4 regions of the Agathobaculum sp. Marseille-P7918 genome follow, and region 3 is predicted to be linked to each of the others. Evidence: predicted binding sites of a transcription regulator. Region 3 holds the regulator's gene; each other region holds the start of a gene.
The links. The regulator Rex, encoded in region 3, represses fermentation and respiration genes when NADH is low (regulators of the CRP and FNR family bind a similar motif). The targets are predictions, from matches to a motif close to ATTGTTAANNNNTTAACAAT.
Positions count from the first base shown of each region.

Region 1: a site for Rex is predicted at 1,680-1,699, ahead of ACESSO_RS03635 (acetyl-CoA C-acetyltransferase). Genes of this name have one in related genera too.
Region 2: a site for Rex is predicted at 1,905-1,924, ahead of gap (type I glyceraldehyde-3-phosphate dehydrogenase). Genes of this name have one in related genera too.
Region 4: a site for Rex is predicted at 1,191-1,210, ahead of ACESSO_RS03595 (butyryl-CoA:acetate CoA-transferase). Genes of this name have one in related genera too.

Region 1 is NZ_CAXTXI010000002.1:60,631-63,750, reverse strand. Features, by position in the region: gene ACESSO_RS03640 (enoyl-CoA hydratase-related protein) at 1-250, opposite strand, end outside; gene ACESSO_RS03635 (acetyl-CoA C-acetyltransferase) at 375-1,562, opposite strand; gene ACESSO_RS03630 (acyl CoA:acetate/3-ketoacid CoA transferase) at 1,743-3,120, opposite strand, start outside.
Region 2 is NZ_CAXTXI010000003.1:45,432-48,551, forward strand. Features, by position in the region: gene ACESSO_RS05450 (aminopeptidase) at 1-308, shown strand, start outside; gene ACESSO_RS05455 (hypothetical protein) at 453-635, shown strand; gene ACESSO_RS05460 (sensor histidine kinase) at 681-1,760, opposite strand; gene gap (type I glyceraldehyde-3-phosphate dehydrogenase) at 2,013-3,041, shown strand; gene ACESSO_RS05470 (DUF5808 domain-containing protein) at 3,099-3,120, shown strand, end outside.
Region 3 is NZ_CAXTXI010000004.1:288,744-291,863, forward strand. Features, by position in the region: gene ACESSO_RS08435 (aconitate hydratase) at 1-8, shown strand, start outside; gene ACESSO_RS08440 (isocitrate/isopropylmalate family dehydrogenase) at 113-1,270, shown strand; gene ACESSO_RS08445 (redox-sensing transcriptional repressor Rex) at 1,310-1,948, shown strand; gene metA (homoserine O-succinyltransferase) at 1,988-2,902, opposite strand.
Region 4 is NZ_CAXTXI010000002.1:52,517-55,636, reverse strand. Features, by position in the region: gene ACESSO_RS03605 (amino acid ABC transporter permease) at 1-88, opposite strand, end outside; gene ACESSO_RS03600 (transporter substrate-binding domain-containing protein) at 174-1,019, opposite strand; gene ACESSO_RS03595 (butyryl-CoA:acetate CoA-transferase) at 1,228-2,568, shown strand; gene ACESSO_RS03590 (ECF transporter S component) at 2,734-3,120, shown strand, end outside.

The DNA.
Region 1 (3,120 bases), on a different contig from region 3:
CCGCAACCGTCATGGTGGACATCTGTGCGATGTCGGCACCGGCAACAAAGGAGTTGACCGTCTTGCCCTTCTTGTTGACCGTCGAGGAGCCGGTCAGGATAACGCAGTATACGTCGTCCATCTTGCCGACTTCGTCAAACGCTTCTTCCAACTGAGCATACATATCAGTGGAAAGCGCGTTCATGGCCTTCATATGCTCGATCTTAACGACCGCTACATGGCCTTTTTTCTCAACTACTACATCAGTCATTGCTAAAGACTTCCTTTCAAACATTCTGACGAACCGGTATCCGTCAGAGTGAAAAAACTGACGGATACCCATTCAAATTACAGGAATCAATGCGGAGAGGACGCGAAAAGCTGTCTGCCGGTTTTTACTTGCAGAGCTCGTCGCGCTCCACGATCAGGGCTTCGCCCATGCCGCCGCCGATGCACATAGTGGCAAGGCCGATGGTCAGGTCGCGCTTGATCATTTCGTGAAGCAGGGTGGTGGTGATACGGCAGCCTGCTGCACCGATCGGATGGCCGAGTGCGATAGCGCCGCCGTTGACGTTTACCTTCTCCATATCAAAGCCCAGTTCACGGTTAACAGCAGCAGCCTGTGCCGCAAATGCCTCGTTGGACTCGATCAGATCAAGGTCTGCAACAGTCAGACCGGCACGCTTGAGAGCCTGACGGGTGGATTCGATCGGGCCAATGCCCATGATAGCCGGATCGCAGCCAACCGAGCCGAACGAACGAATCTTGGCCAGCGGCTTGAGGCCGTGCGCCTTAACAAAATCCTCAGATGCAATGATCATGGCTGCGCCTGCATCGTTGATGCCGGAAGCGTTGCCTGCGGTAACCGTGCCGTCCTTCTTGAAGGCCGGGCGCAGCTTTGCCAGACCCTCGATGGTAGTCTGGGGACGGCAGTGCTCGTCGGTATCAAAAATAACGGTTTCCTTCTTCTTCTTAACCTCGATCGGAACGATTTCGTCCTTGAAGCGGCCGGAGGAAATTGCCTTGGCAGCCTTCATCTGGGACTCATAACCGATCTGGTCCTGCATCTCACGGGTGATGCCGTACTTCTCAGCAACATTTTCCGCGGTGACGCCCATGTGGTACTGATTGAATACGTCGAATACGCCGTCATAAACCATCATATCAACAAACTTTACGTCGTTCATGCGAGCGCCCCAGCGCATGTTGCGGGAAATATACGGTGCGCCGGACATGGACTCACAGCCGCCGACCAGCATCATCTGATCCTCGCCGGAGCGGATGATCTGGGAGCCCAGAGAGATGGCGCGCATGGAGGATGCGCAAACCTTGTTGAGGGTCATAGCGGGGGTCTCAAGCGGCATACCGACGCCGAGAGATACCTGACGAGCTACGTTCTGGCCAACGCCGCCCTGCAATACCTGACCAAACAGGCATTCGTCGATAGCGGCTTTGTCAACGCCGGCGCGTTCAATGGCAGCGTTGGCAGCAGCGATGCCGAGCTGAGCGGCAGGTACGTCGCGAAGGGTGCCGCCATAAGTGCCGATAGCGGTACGGGCAGCGGAACAGATGTAAACGTTCATTTGGCTGTTACTCCTTTTCTTCTCTGGCACCGGATGCACCGGTGCAGTTTAATGTCTCTTTCGAGTTCGTTAATATTTTATCAAATGTGCGGAGAATTGCAAGGGGTTTTACGAAAGTTTGTTAAATGATTAACAATATACCCAACATCTGTACAACACACACACAGAAAAAATCGAAATTTAATCGTTCGCCAGGCCCATCAGCTCTTCACGGAAGATGCGAGCATCCATCAGCTTGATCGAGCCGTCCGGCTGGTAAGCGATCTTCGGCTCAAATTCCATCTGATCAAGGATCTGGGTTTGCAGGTCGATGCCCGGTGCGATCTCAATGAGGGTGACGCCTTCCGGACGCAGCTCGAACACAGCGCGCTCGGTGATGTACAGAACCGGCTGGTGTACTTCGTTGGCGTAGTCGCCGGAGAAGGTGATGTGCTCCACCTGGTTGACAAACTTCTTCTTGGCGCCTTCCTGCGTGATGACGAGCTTGCCGTCCTCGCAGGCGGTCTTGAGGCCCTTGGCGGTGAAGGTGCCGCAGTAGACAACCTTCTTGGCGTTCTGGGTGATATCGATGAATCCGCCCGCGCCGGCCAGACGGGTACCGAACTTGGAAACGTTCAGGTCGCCGTTGGGTGCAGTTTCAGCCAGACCGAGGAAAGCAACGTCCAGACCGCCGCCCTGATAGAAGTCAAACTGTACGTTGTGCGGGATGATGCACATCGCGTTTGCCGCTGCGCCGAACTGAGTGCCGCCGTAGGGCACGCCTGCAATCGAACCAGCCTCGACGGTCAGGGTCATCTTGTCCGAGATACCCTCTTCCGCCGCAACGTTAGCAATTTTCTCCGGTGCGCCGGTGCCGAGGTTGACAATCGCGTCCTGCGGCAGCTCCATCGCTGCGCGGCGGGCGATGATCTTCTTGGCGTCCATCGGGATGGGCGGAATAGCGTCCACCGGGATGCGGAATTCGCCGGTCAGTGCGCCGTCATACGGCATGCCGAGGCACTGCATGTTCTCTTCCTCCGAGCCGATGACAACCGAGTCAACATAGATGCCCGGGATGGCAACCAGCTTCGGATCGAGCGATCCGCCCTGTACAATCTTCTCGACCTGTACGATGACCTTACCGCCCGAGTTTTTGCACGCCTGCGCCATTGCGGTAACGTCCAGCGGGCCGATTTCTCTATGTACGGTGCAGTTGCCGTATTCATCGCAGTAGGATGCGCGCAGGAATACGACATTGATCGGGAAGCCCTTGTACAGCAGGCGTTCCTTCCCTTCAATGTTAACGATCGTGACCAGATCTTCCTTGGTCTTTTCGTTGAGCTTACCGCCGCCGTTGCGCGGGTCAACAAAGGTCTTGAGGCCGACGTGGGTAATCGTGCCGATGTTGTGCGCGGCGATATCACGGTACATGTGCGAGATAACGCCCTGCGGCAGGTTGTAGGCTTCGATTTTATTGGAGAGCGCCAGCTCGCCCAAACGGGGTGCGCGGTCCCAGTGGCCGCCGATAACGCGCTTGACCATGCCTTCATGGCCGTAGTGGTCGCCGCCGGTACCATCG
Region 2 (3,120 bases), on a different contig from region 3:
ACTGCGGCTTTGCGCTGGTCAAGTACACGGGCGCGCGCGGCAAGTCCGGTACGTCGGACGCGACTGCGGAGCTGATGGCTCGTATCCGCTGCATTTTCGACAAGGCGGATGTCATCTGGCAGACCGGCCAGCTCGGCAAGGTCGATCAGGGCGGCGGCGGCACGGTTGCGATGTATCTGGCCAACCGCAACATCGACACGGTGGATGCCGGTGTGCCCGTACTATCGATGCATGCACCGTTTGAAGTGATTGCAAAGCTCGACCTGTATATGGCGTACAAGGGCTTCGGCGCGTTCTACAAGGACTGAACCTAAGGAAAGTAACAATTTGGTGACAAAAGGGCGGCTTTTGCCGCCCTTCATTACGTCTATGTTACATTTTGCAGTTCACGACTCCAAGCTATGGTATCATAAACTGAACCCGAAAAGATCATCTGGCAGGAGGTTCCAAAGATGACATTTAAACAGGTGCTTTCGTACTTTCTGACCGGTGCGGCCGTACTGTCTGTGACAACCACAACGTTGGCCGCAGAGGATCTGCTGCATGACAATGCGGACGGTGCCGCCGATGTGCAGGCACAGATATCCCACGCAGAGAAGGTGCAGACTTCGTACGATCTGTCTAAAGAGGGCTGACAAAAGCGGCCGCTGTGCTCAGCACAGCGGCCGCTTTTTGTTTTTTCAGTCCAAAACGGAAAATTCGATTTCTTCCAGCGGGTAGCCATCCTCGAGGATCATAGGGGCGTGCAGGTTGTGGTCGGCAAGCGATTCGGGCAGATGTGCAAGCGTGAAATGAAGCTGGCTGCCGCCGCCTTCGCGTGGGGACAGCAGCAGACTGCCGCCGTGCAGCTGCGCGATGCGTTGGATGAGCGGCAAACCCAATCCGGGCGGCGTACCCTGCCGCGCGAGTGCAAGGTACTCGTCGAGCGGAGCGGGCATCTGCCAGCCGGACAGCAGCGCTTCAAAGCGTGCAGCATCCAGACCAGGGCCGCGATCGGCAACCGTGATGGTGAAAAATGCGCCGTCATCATACAAGCTCAGGGAAATATCGTCGTCCGGCGGCGTGACATGCAGCGCATTGGCAAGCAGGTTGTACAGTGCGGTGCGGATGAGCTGCGGCTCAATCAGTGCGATACAGCTATCGTCCGCATGCACTGTGATGGGGGCGGCGTTGCTCGAGGCGTGCGTGGACGCCTGCTCCGCAGCGCTGCGGCACAGCTGGGCCAGATCATCGTGGTGCAGCTGCAGCTGCTCGGTCAGCGGTGGGTCATGCAGAAAGTCCGAATGCATGAGCAGACGGTGCAGCCGCAGACACTGACGGCGCAGGTGCGCGGCAAGCGTGGGATCGTCCACCTGTGCAGCGTCTGCAAGCAGCGTGCCCAGATACTGTGTGCCCTTGGCGTGCAGCACACGAAGCGTGCCGTCATAGGAGGCGCGGTCGTCACGCACAAAGGCCAGTAGCGCTCCATCGCGGTGCGGGAGGATTTCCAGACGGTATTCCAAACCGTCCAGTTCTTCATAAACCGTGTGCGGTGCGCGCGCGGCAATACAATCGCGCAGAGCTGCTGCCGCCTGATCGCTGAGCAGCTGGTCGATGCGTTCGAGCGGGTGCAGCCCGGTCAGGCGAGTGGCGATTTCATTGCTGTTTTCAATATAAAGTGTGGAAGAAACTGTGACAACCGCTGCGTCGCGCAGACCGGTGCGAGCGAGCAGCTCACGCAGGGTTTTCTCGTCAATGTGTGAAAAGAACGTATCCGCCATCTCTATCCTCCAAAATATTTTTGTTTCTCTTTTCATGAGTATAAGGCTGCGCAGTGACTGAAATACTATATTTTGTGGGATGTGCTTATTATACCACCAGACGGGAATGCATTGCAAAGAAAAATGTACAAAAAGCCCAGTCGTAATGACAAAAATTTCACAAATATTACACCTTGCGGCAGACGACCCGTTTAGTGTATAATAAAACCATCGACAGAGACTCATTAAAAACATTTTAGGAGGATACTGTAAATGGCTATCAAAGTTGGTATCAATGGCTTTGGCCGTATCGGCCGTATGGTTTTCCGCGCTGGTCTGAAGAACCCGAACATTGAGTTCGTAGCGGTAAACGACCCGTTCATGACTCCGGACTACATGGCATACATGCTCAAGTATGACACCATGCACGGTCGCTATGACGGCACTATCGAGTATGACGACAACTCCATCACTGTGGACGGCAAGAAGGTTCTGTTCCACGCTGAGATGGATCCGAAGAACATCCCGTGGGGCAAGGACGGCGTTGATTACGTTGTCGAGTCCACCGGCGTGTTCCTGACCAAGGAGAAGGCGCAGGCGCACATCGACGGCGGCGCTAAGAAGGTTATCATGTCCGCTCCGTCCAAGGACGACACCCCGATGTTCGTTATGGGCGTTAACCAGGACACCTACACCAAGGACATGACCTTTGTTTCCAACGCTTCCTGCACCACCAACTGCCTGGCTCCGATTGCTAAGGTTCTGGACGAGGCGTTTGGCATCACCGAAGGCCTGATGACCACCGTTCACTCTACCACCGGCACCCAGAAGACCGTTGACGGCCCGTCCAAGAAGGACTGGCGCGGCGGCCGTGCGGCTTCCGGCAACATCATCCCGTCCTCCACTGGCGCTGCTAAGGCAGTAGGCAAGGTTTATCCGAAGCTGAACGGCAAGCTGACCGGTATGTCCATGCGCGTTCCGACCCTGGACGTTTCCGTTGTTGACCTGACCTGCAACCTCGCTAAGCCGGCAACCTACGACGAGATCTGCGCTGCTATGAAGAAGGCTTCCGAGACTCCGCTGTCTGAGGGCGGCCTGCAGGGCGTTCTGGGCTACACCGACGAGGACGTTGTTTCCTCCGACTTCCTGGGCGACGCTCGCACCTCCATCTTCGACGCCAAGGCTGGCATCCAGCTGACCGACACCTTCGTGAAGGTTGTTTCTTGGTACGACAACGAGTGGGGCTACTCCAACAAGCTGCTGATGCTCATCGAGCACATGGCTGAGGTTGACAACAAGTAAGTTATCCTCTTAAAACCCACAAAGCACCCTTTCCACAAGGAAAGGGTGCTTTTTTGTTTGGCATATGATATAATCACAG
Region 3 (3,120 bases):
TAAAGTAAATGCTTGTGTCAGAGGGAGCCGCAAGGCTCTCTCTGCTCTGCTTTTCTTGACAGAACATAGAATTCTTGTTAAAATAATATCAATTCAATAGGAGGACATTCCCATGTCTATCGACCAGTCCATTTTGGAGAAGTTTGAAGCGGTCGTCGAAAGCCAGCGCAAGCGCATTGCGGATATGAAGGCGCAGGACGACTTTATTGACTATTCTAAGCTCGACAAGCTCATCATCGGCGTGTGCGGCGGCGACGGCATCGGCCCGATGATCACCGGTATGGCACAGCATGCGCTTGAGGTGTTGCTGGCTGACAAGGTCAAGGCGGGCAAGGTGGAGTTTCGCGTCATCGACGGCCTGACCATTGAGCGTCGTGCAGAGCTTGGCTGCGCGATTCCGCCCGATGTGATGGAAGAATTGAAACAGTGTCACGTCATTCTCAAGGGGCCGACCACGACTCCGCGTAAGGGCGATCCGTGGCCGAACGTAGAGTCCGCAAATGTGGCGATGCGTAAGGCGCTCGACCTGTTTGCCAATGTACGTCCGGTCAAGGTGCCTGAACTTGGTATCGACTGGACGTTCTATCGTGAGAACACCGAAGGCGGTTACGCTGTCGGTTCGCAGGGAGTGCAGATCGACGACGACCTGTTCATCGACTTCACGGTTGCCACTTCGCAGGGCTGTGAGCGTATCGCGCGTCTGGCGTTTGACTATGCACGTAAGACCGGCAAGAACCGCGTTTCCTGCGTCACCAAGGCGAACATCATTAAAACGACCGACGGCAAATTCCTCGATACCTGCCAGAAGGTGGCAAAGGAATATCCGGAAGTCGAGTTTGACGACTGGTACATCGATATCATGACCGCAAAGCTGCTCGACGACAAGCGCCGTCGTGACTTCAAGGTGGTTGTGCTGCCCAACCTGTACGGTGATATCATTACTGACGAAGCGGCAGAAATTCAGGGCGGCGTCGGCACCGCAGGCTCGGCCAATATTGGCAAGCGTTATGCGATGTTTGAGGCGATTCATGGTTCTGCGCCGCGTATGGTGCAGGAAGGCCGCGCAAAGTATGCCGATCCGTCGTCCGTGTTGCGCGCATCTGTGATGCTGCTCGAGCATATCGGTGAAGTCGAGCTGGCGAAAAAGCTCGATCGCGCACTGGACATCTGCATGTTTGAAGAGAAAAAAGTGGTTGTTACCGGCCGTGATACCGGCGCAACTGCGCAAGAATTTACGGATTACGTGCTGGATACCATCGCCGGACTGTAATCATCAAAATATTCCAATGAAGGAAGAAGGAGAGAGCCTGTGGAACGAAAGCAAGAGGTTTCCAAAGCGGTCATTCAGCGGCTGCCACGCTATTACCGAAATATCTGTGAACTGAAGGCTGAAGGCGTGCAGCGCATCTCTTCACGCGCGTTGGCTGAGCGCATGGGTCTGACGGCCTCGCAAATTCGGCAGGATTTTAATTGTTTTGGCGGCTTTGGGCAACAGGGCTATGGATATAATATTGACAAGCTGATGGAGGAATTGGGCTCTATTCTCGGTCTGCGTGCAGGCCGCACAGCGATTTTGCTGGGTGCAGGCAACCTGGGTCGGGCGTTGCTCAATAACTTTGATTTCAGTGCAAGCGGATTCCGTCTGCTGTGCGCATTTGATGCAAACCCGGATCTCAAGGGAAAGGAATTCGGCGGCTATTCGGTGCGCAGCAGTGATGATTTACCGTCGTTTATTGCGGCTCACAAGCCGGATGTGGCAGTGCTTACCATTCCGAGGAGCAATGCGCCGGAGATTGCACGGGAGCTGGTCGATCAAGGCATCCGCGGCCTGTGGAATTTTACAGGAGAGGATCTTCACTTGGGTGGCTTGGGTGTACCGGTGGAAAATGTACATCTGTCCGATAGCTTGATGACGCTGTGCCATCTGGTCAGCGCGACAGAGGAATAAAAAAGAAACGGCCTGCAGGCCGTTTCTTTTTTTACAAATTTACATTTTATCGAGAAAATAGGGTGTAGTCTGGTAGACGTAGTAGTTAACCCAGTTGGTGTAGAACAAGTGCGCATGGGCTTTCCATGTGACAAGAATTTCATCATCCGGATCGTCGTTGCGGAAGTAGTGAGCTGGAATAGCAGGGTTCAAGCCTTTGGCTAAATCTCGCTCATATTCCTTCTTGAGCGTATCAGAGTCATATTCCCCGTGGCCGAGCACAAAAATCTGACGGCCATTCATCGCTTCCACGATGTATACGCCGGCTTCATTGGACTCTGCCAGCAGACGCAGTCGATCATCCCGGCGAATGTCCTCAGCGCGCACCTCAGTATAACGGGAATGCGGAGCAGAAAAAACGTCGTCAAAGCCGCGCAGAAGAGGTTCTTTTGGAAAAAGCATGTGATGACGAAAGATACCGGACATCTTGTGAGGAAGCGGATATTTGGGGATACCATAATGATGGTATAAGCCGGCCTGCGCGCCCCAGCAGATATGCAGAGTGGAGTGGACATGGGTCTTGCTCCAATCCATTATCTCAACCAGCTCATTCCAATATTCTACATCCTCAAACGGCATATTCTCTACCGGAGCGCCGGTAATGATAAAACCGTCATACTTTTGATCGCGAATATCATCAAAGGTCTTGTAGAAAGTAAGCAGATGATCCTCAGGTGTGTTTTTGGAGTGGTAGGTCTTGGTTTGAATCAAGTCCACCTCAATCTGAATAGGCGTATTGGATAAGCAGCGCAGAATTTGCGTTTCCGTAACGATTTTCAATGGCATCAGATTGAGCAATGCGATGCGCAGCGGCCGAATATCCTGTGTAGTCGCACGATGCTCGGTCATAACAAAGATGTTTTCGCTTTCCAGTACCGCACGCGCAGGCAGACTGTCGGCTATTTTGATGGGCAAGCCGACCCCTCCTTTTTATGAAATAGCATTATAATGATTTATTATAGCAGAAAGCGAAAAGAACCACAAGTCACAAAAAGCGAAAATACGGTAAAAAACAGTTGACAAAAGTAAAAAAGGGAGGTATACTGTATAAGTCTCATATAGAGACGGTCAAACTGGATGCAAACAAAAAATTGAAAAAACTTCTTGACAAATGCTTCTCGGTTTGATATACT
Region 4 (3,120 bases), on a different contig from region 3:
GCAGCGCAAACAGCAGCGTGACAAAAAAGATCTGGCAGTTGATGCCGAAGGTTTTTGTCAGGCTGGAAAAGATAACAGACGCAGACATGAAAAATACCCTTTCCCCAAACAAAGGCAGGCGGGGCAGCATAAAAATGCTGTCCCGTCGGCCATATCTTTCTTATTGTAATAGATTACTCGGCAAGACTCAGACCGTATTTCTCAGCCAGCGCGGGAAGCGTACCGTCCTCGACCAGCTCCGCCATAATCTTGTTGACTTCAGTGCAAAGGTCGCTGCCCTTGCGGAAGCCGATGCCGTATTCCTCAACCGACAGCTCGACGCCATCGATCATCATCAGATCGGCAAAGTCTGTGCCTTCTCCGATCATGCTCTTGGCGAGTGTCCAGTCGAGCACCGCTGCGTCGGAGGCGCCGGACTCGATTTCCAGCAGAGCGTCGGTCTGCTTGGTGACGGTGGTCAGATTGGCCTGCGACAGATTCTCGTCCGCTTCGATTGCCGACTGACCGGCAGAACCGGCCTCGGCAACCAGATTGGCACCGGACAGGGAAGCGGTATCTGTAAAGGTGTCCTTATTGGAATCCTTGATAACAATGACCTGCATGTTCTTGACATACGGATCGGAAACCGCAATGTTTTCCTTCAGATCATCCGTGATGGTCATGCCGTTCCAGATGCAGTCGATGCTCTTGGCGTCCAGCTCGACTACCTTGGTATCCCAGTTGATTTCAACAAACTCAGGCTCGACACCCAGCTTTTCACAGACCGCCTTGGCAAATTCGGTATCAAAGCCGGTAAATTCGCCGTTTTCATCGGTGTAGTTCATCGGCTCATATACGGTGTAGCCGATTACCATTTTGCCTTTGTCCTGCACATAAGCCAGATCGCTGGCGGTTTCCGTATTTGCGTCGCCGTTGGTGTCCGTGGCCGCATCTTCGTTTTTTCCGCCGCCGCAGCCGGCCAGCATGGAAAGACTCATCGCACCGGCGAGCATCAGCGCCAGCAGCTTTTTGGTTTTCATAAGGGACCCTCCTAAATTCACTTTATCGTACTGTGCCGTGAAAGTCATTTACCATTGTACCACTTTATTTCAGAAAATCAAGGAAAAGTTTTGGGATAATCATGGGAATGTTTTGACATAATACAAACCTTTGCTTGACCTGTATATGCGATTATAGTATAATGAATAGAGATTGTTAAAGAATAGACAATATGGAGGTTGTGGCAAAATGGATTACACAGCACTTTATCAAAGTAAACTGACAACAGCAGAAGAAGCCGTTCAGGTAGTCAAGTCGGGTGACTGGGTGGATTACGGCTGGTGTGTCGGCACACCGGACGTGCTGGATCAGGCGCTGGCCAAGCGTCTGCCGGAGCTGACGGATGTCAATTTCCGCGGCGGTGTTTTGATGCGTGTGCCGGAAATCTATAAGATCGAAGATCCTGCGGCACATATGACATGGAACTCGTGGCACATGTCCGGTATTGAGCGCAAGTTCATCGCTACCGGCGCAGGCTTCTATTCGTCGATGCGCTATTCCGAACTGCCGCGCTTTTATCGGGAGAGTATCGGTCACGTCGATGTGGCCATGCTGCAGGTTGCGCCGATGGACAGCCACGGCTTTTTCAGCTTTGGTCCGCAGGCATCGCATTTGCGTGCCGTGTGCGATGTGGCGGATAAGATCATTGTAGAAGTGAATGAAAATATGCCGCGCTGCTTGGGCGGCATGGAGGATTGCATCCATGTTTCCGAGGTGGACATGATTGTTCAGGGAAATAATGCGCCCATGCCGGAGATGGGTGCGGCTGCGGCAACCGAGGTGGACAGAAAGGTTGCGGAGCTGATTGTGCCTGAGATTCCGAACGGCGCCTGCCTGCAGCTGGGTATCGGCGGCATGCCGAATACCATCGGTGCCATGATTGCGGAATCCGATTTGAAGGATCTGGGCGTACACACGGAAATGTATGTCGATGCGTTTGTTGATATTGCCAAGGCAGGCAAGATCACCGGACGGAACAAGAACATCGACCGCGGCCGTCAGGCCTATGCATTCGCTGCCGGTACCAAGAAGCTGTATGACTATCTGGACAACAATCCGGAGTGCGCTTCCATGCCGGTCGATTATACCAATGATGTGCATGTCATCGCGGGGATTGACAACTTTATTTCCATCAACAATGCGGTCGATATCGACCTGTGCGGTCAGGTCAATGCGGAGTCTGCCGGCACCAAGCAGATTTCCGGTACGGGCGGTCAGCTGGACTTTGTCATGGGCGCATATCTGTCTAAGGGCGGCAAGAGCTTTATCTGCCTGTCGTCGACCTTCAAGCAGAAGGATGGTACGGTGGCATCCCGTATCCGCCCGACACTGGCGAACGGATCGATCGTAACCGATCCGCGTTCGGCCACGCACTACATTGTAACCGAGTATGGTATGGTTAGCCTCAAGGGCAAGGCTGCATGGCAGCGTGCCGAGGCGCTGATTTCGATAGCGCATCCTGATTTCCGTGAGCAGCTGATTGCAGACGCGGAGAAAATGCATATCTGGAAGCGTTCCAACAAGCGTTAAAGCAAAATTATATATGCAAATGAGCAGCCGTCCTATGGGCGGCTGTTTTTTTGCGTGTCTCTATCTGGCATTGTATAAAATGCAAAAACTGACGCTTTCTTACATGCCACAATCGGACTATAATGGTACCATCGAAAGCGAAAACAGAAAGAAGGCGCTGATAACATGACAAATCATAAAACCAAAACCATTATTATAGCCGCATTACTCGCGGCGTTGACCACTGTCGCCACAATGATCATTAAAATTCCGACTCCCACACAAGGTTATATTCATCTCGGCGACGGCATGGTGCTGATTTGCGGCATTCTGCTTGGACCGGGCATAGGAGCGGTGGCCGCTGGCATTGGTTCTATGATGGCCGATCTGTTTGGCGGTTATATGGCATGGGTGCCGGGAACGTTTGCCATCAAGGCGCTGACCGCGCTGGTTGGCGGTTGGCTGTACCATCATATGGTGAAGCGGGAACACATGTCCACGCTGGTGCGTGTGGCGCTCTGCGGCATCCCGGCGGAACTCGTGATGGTTGCGGGATATTATGTCTACGAAACC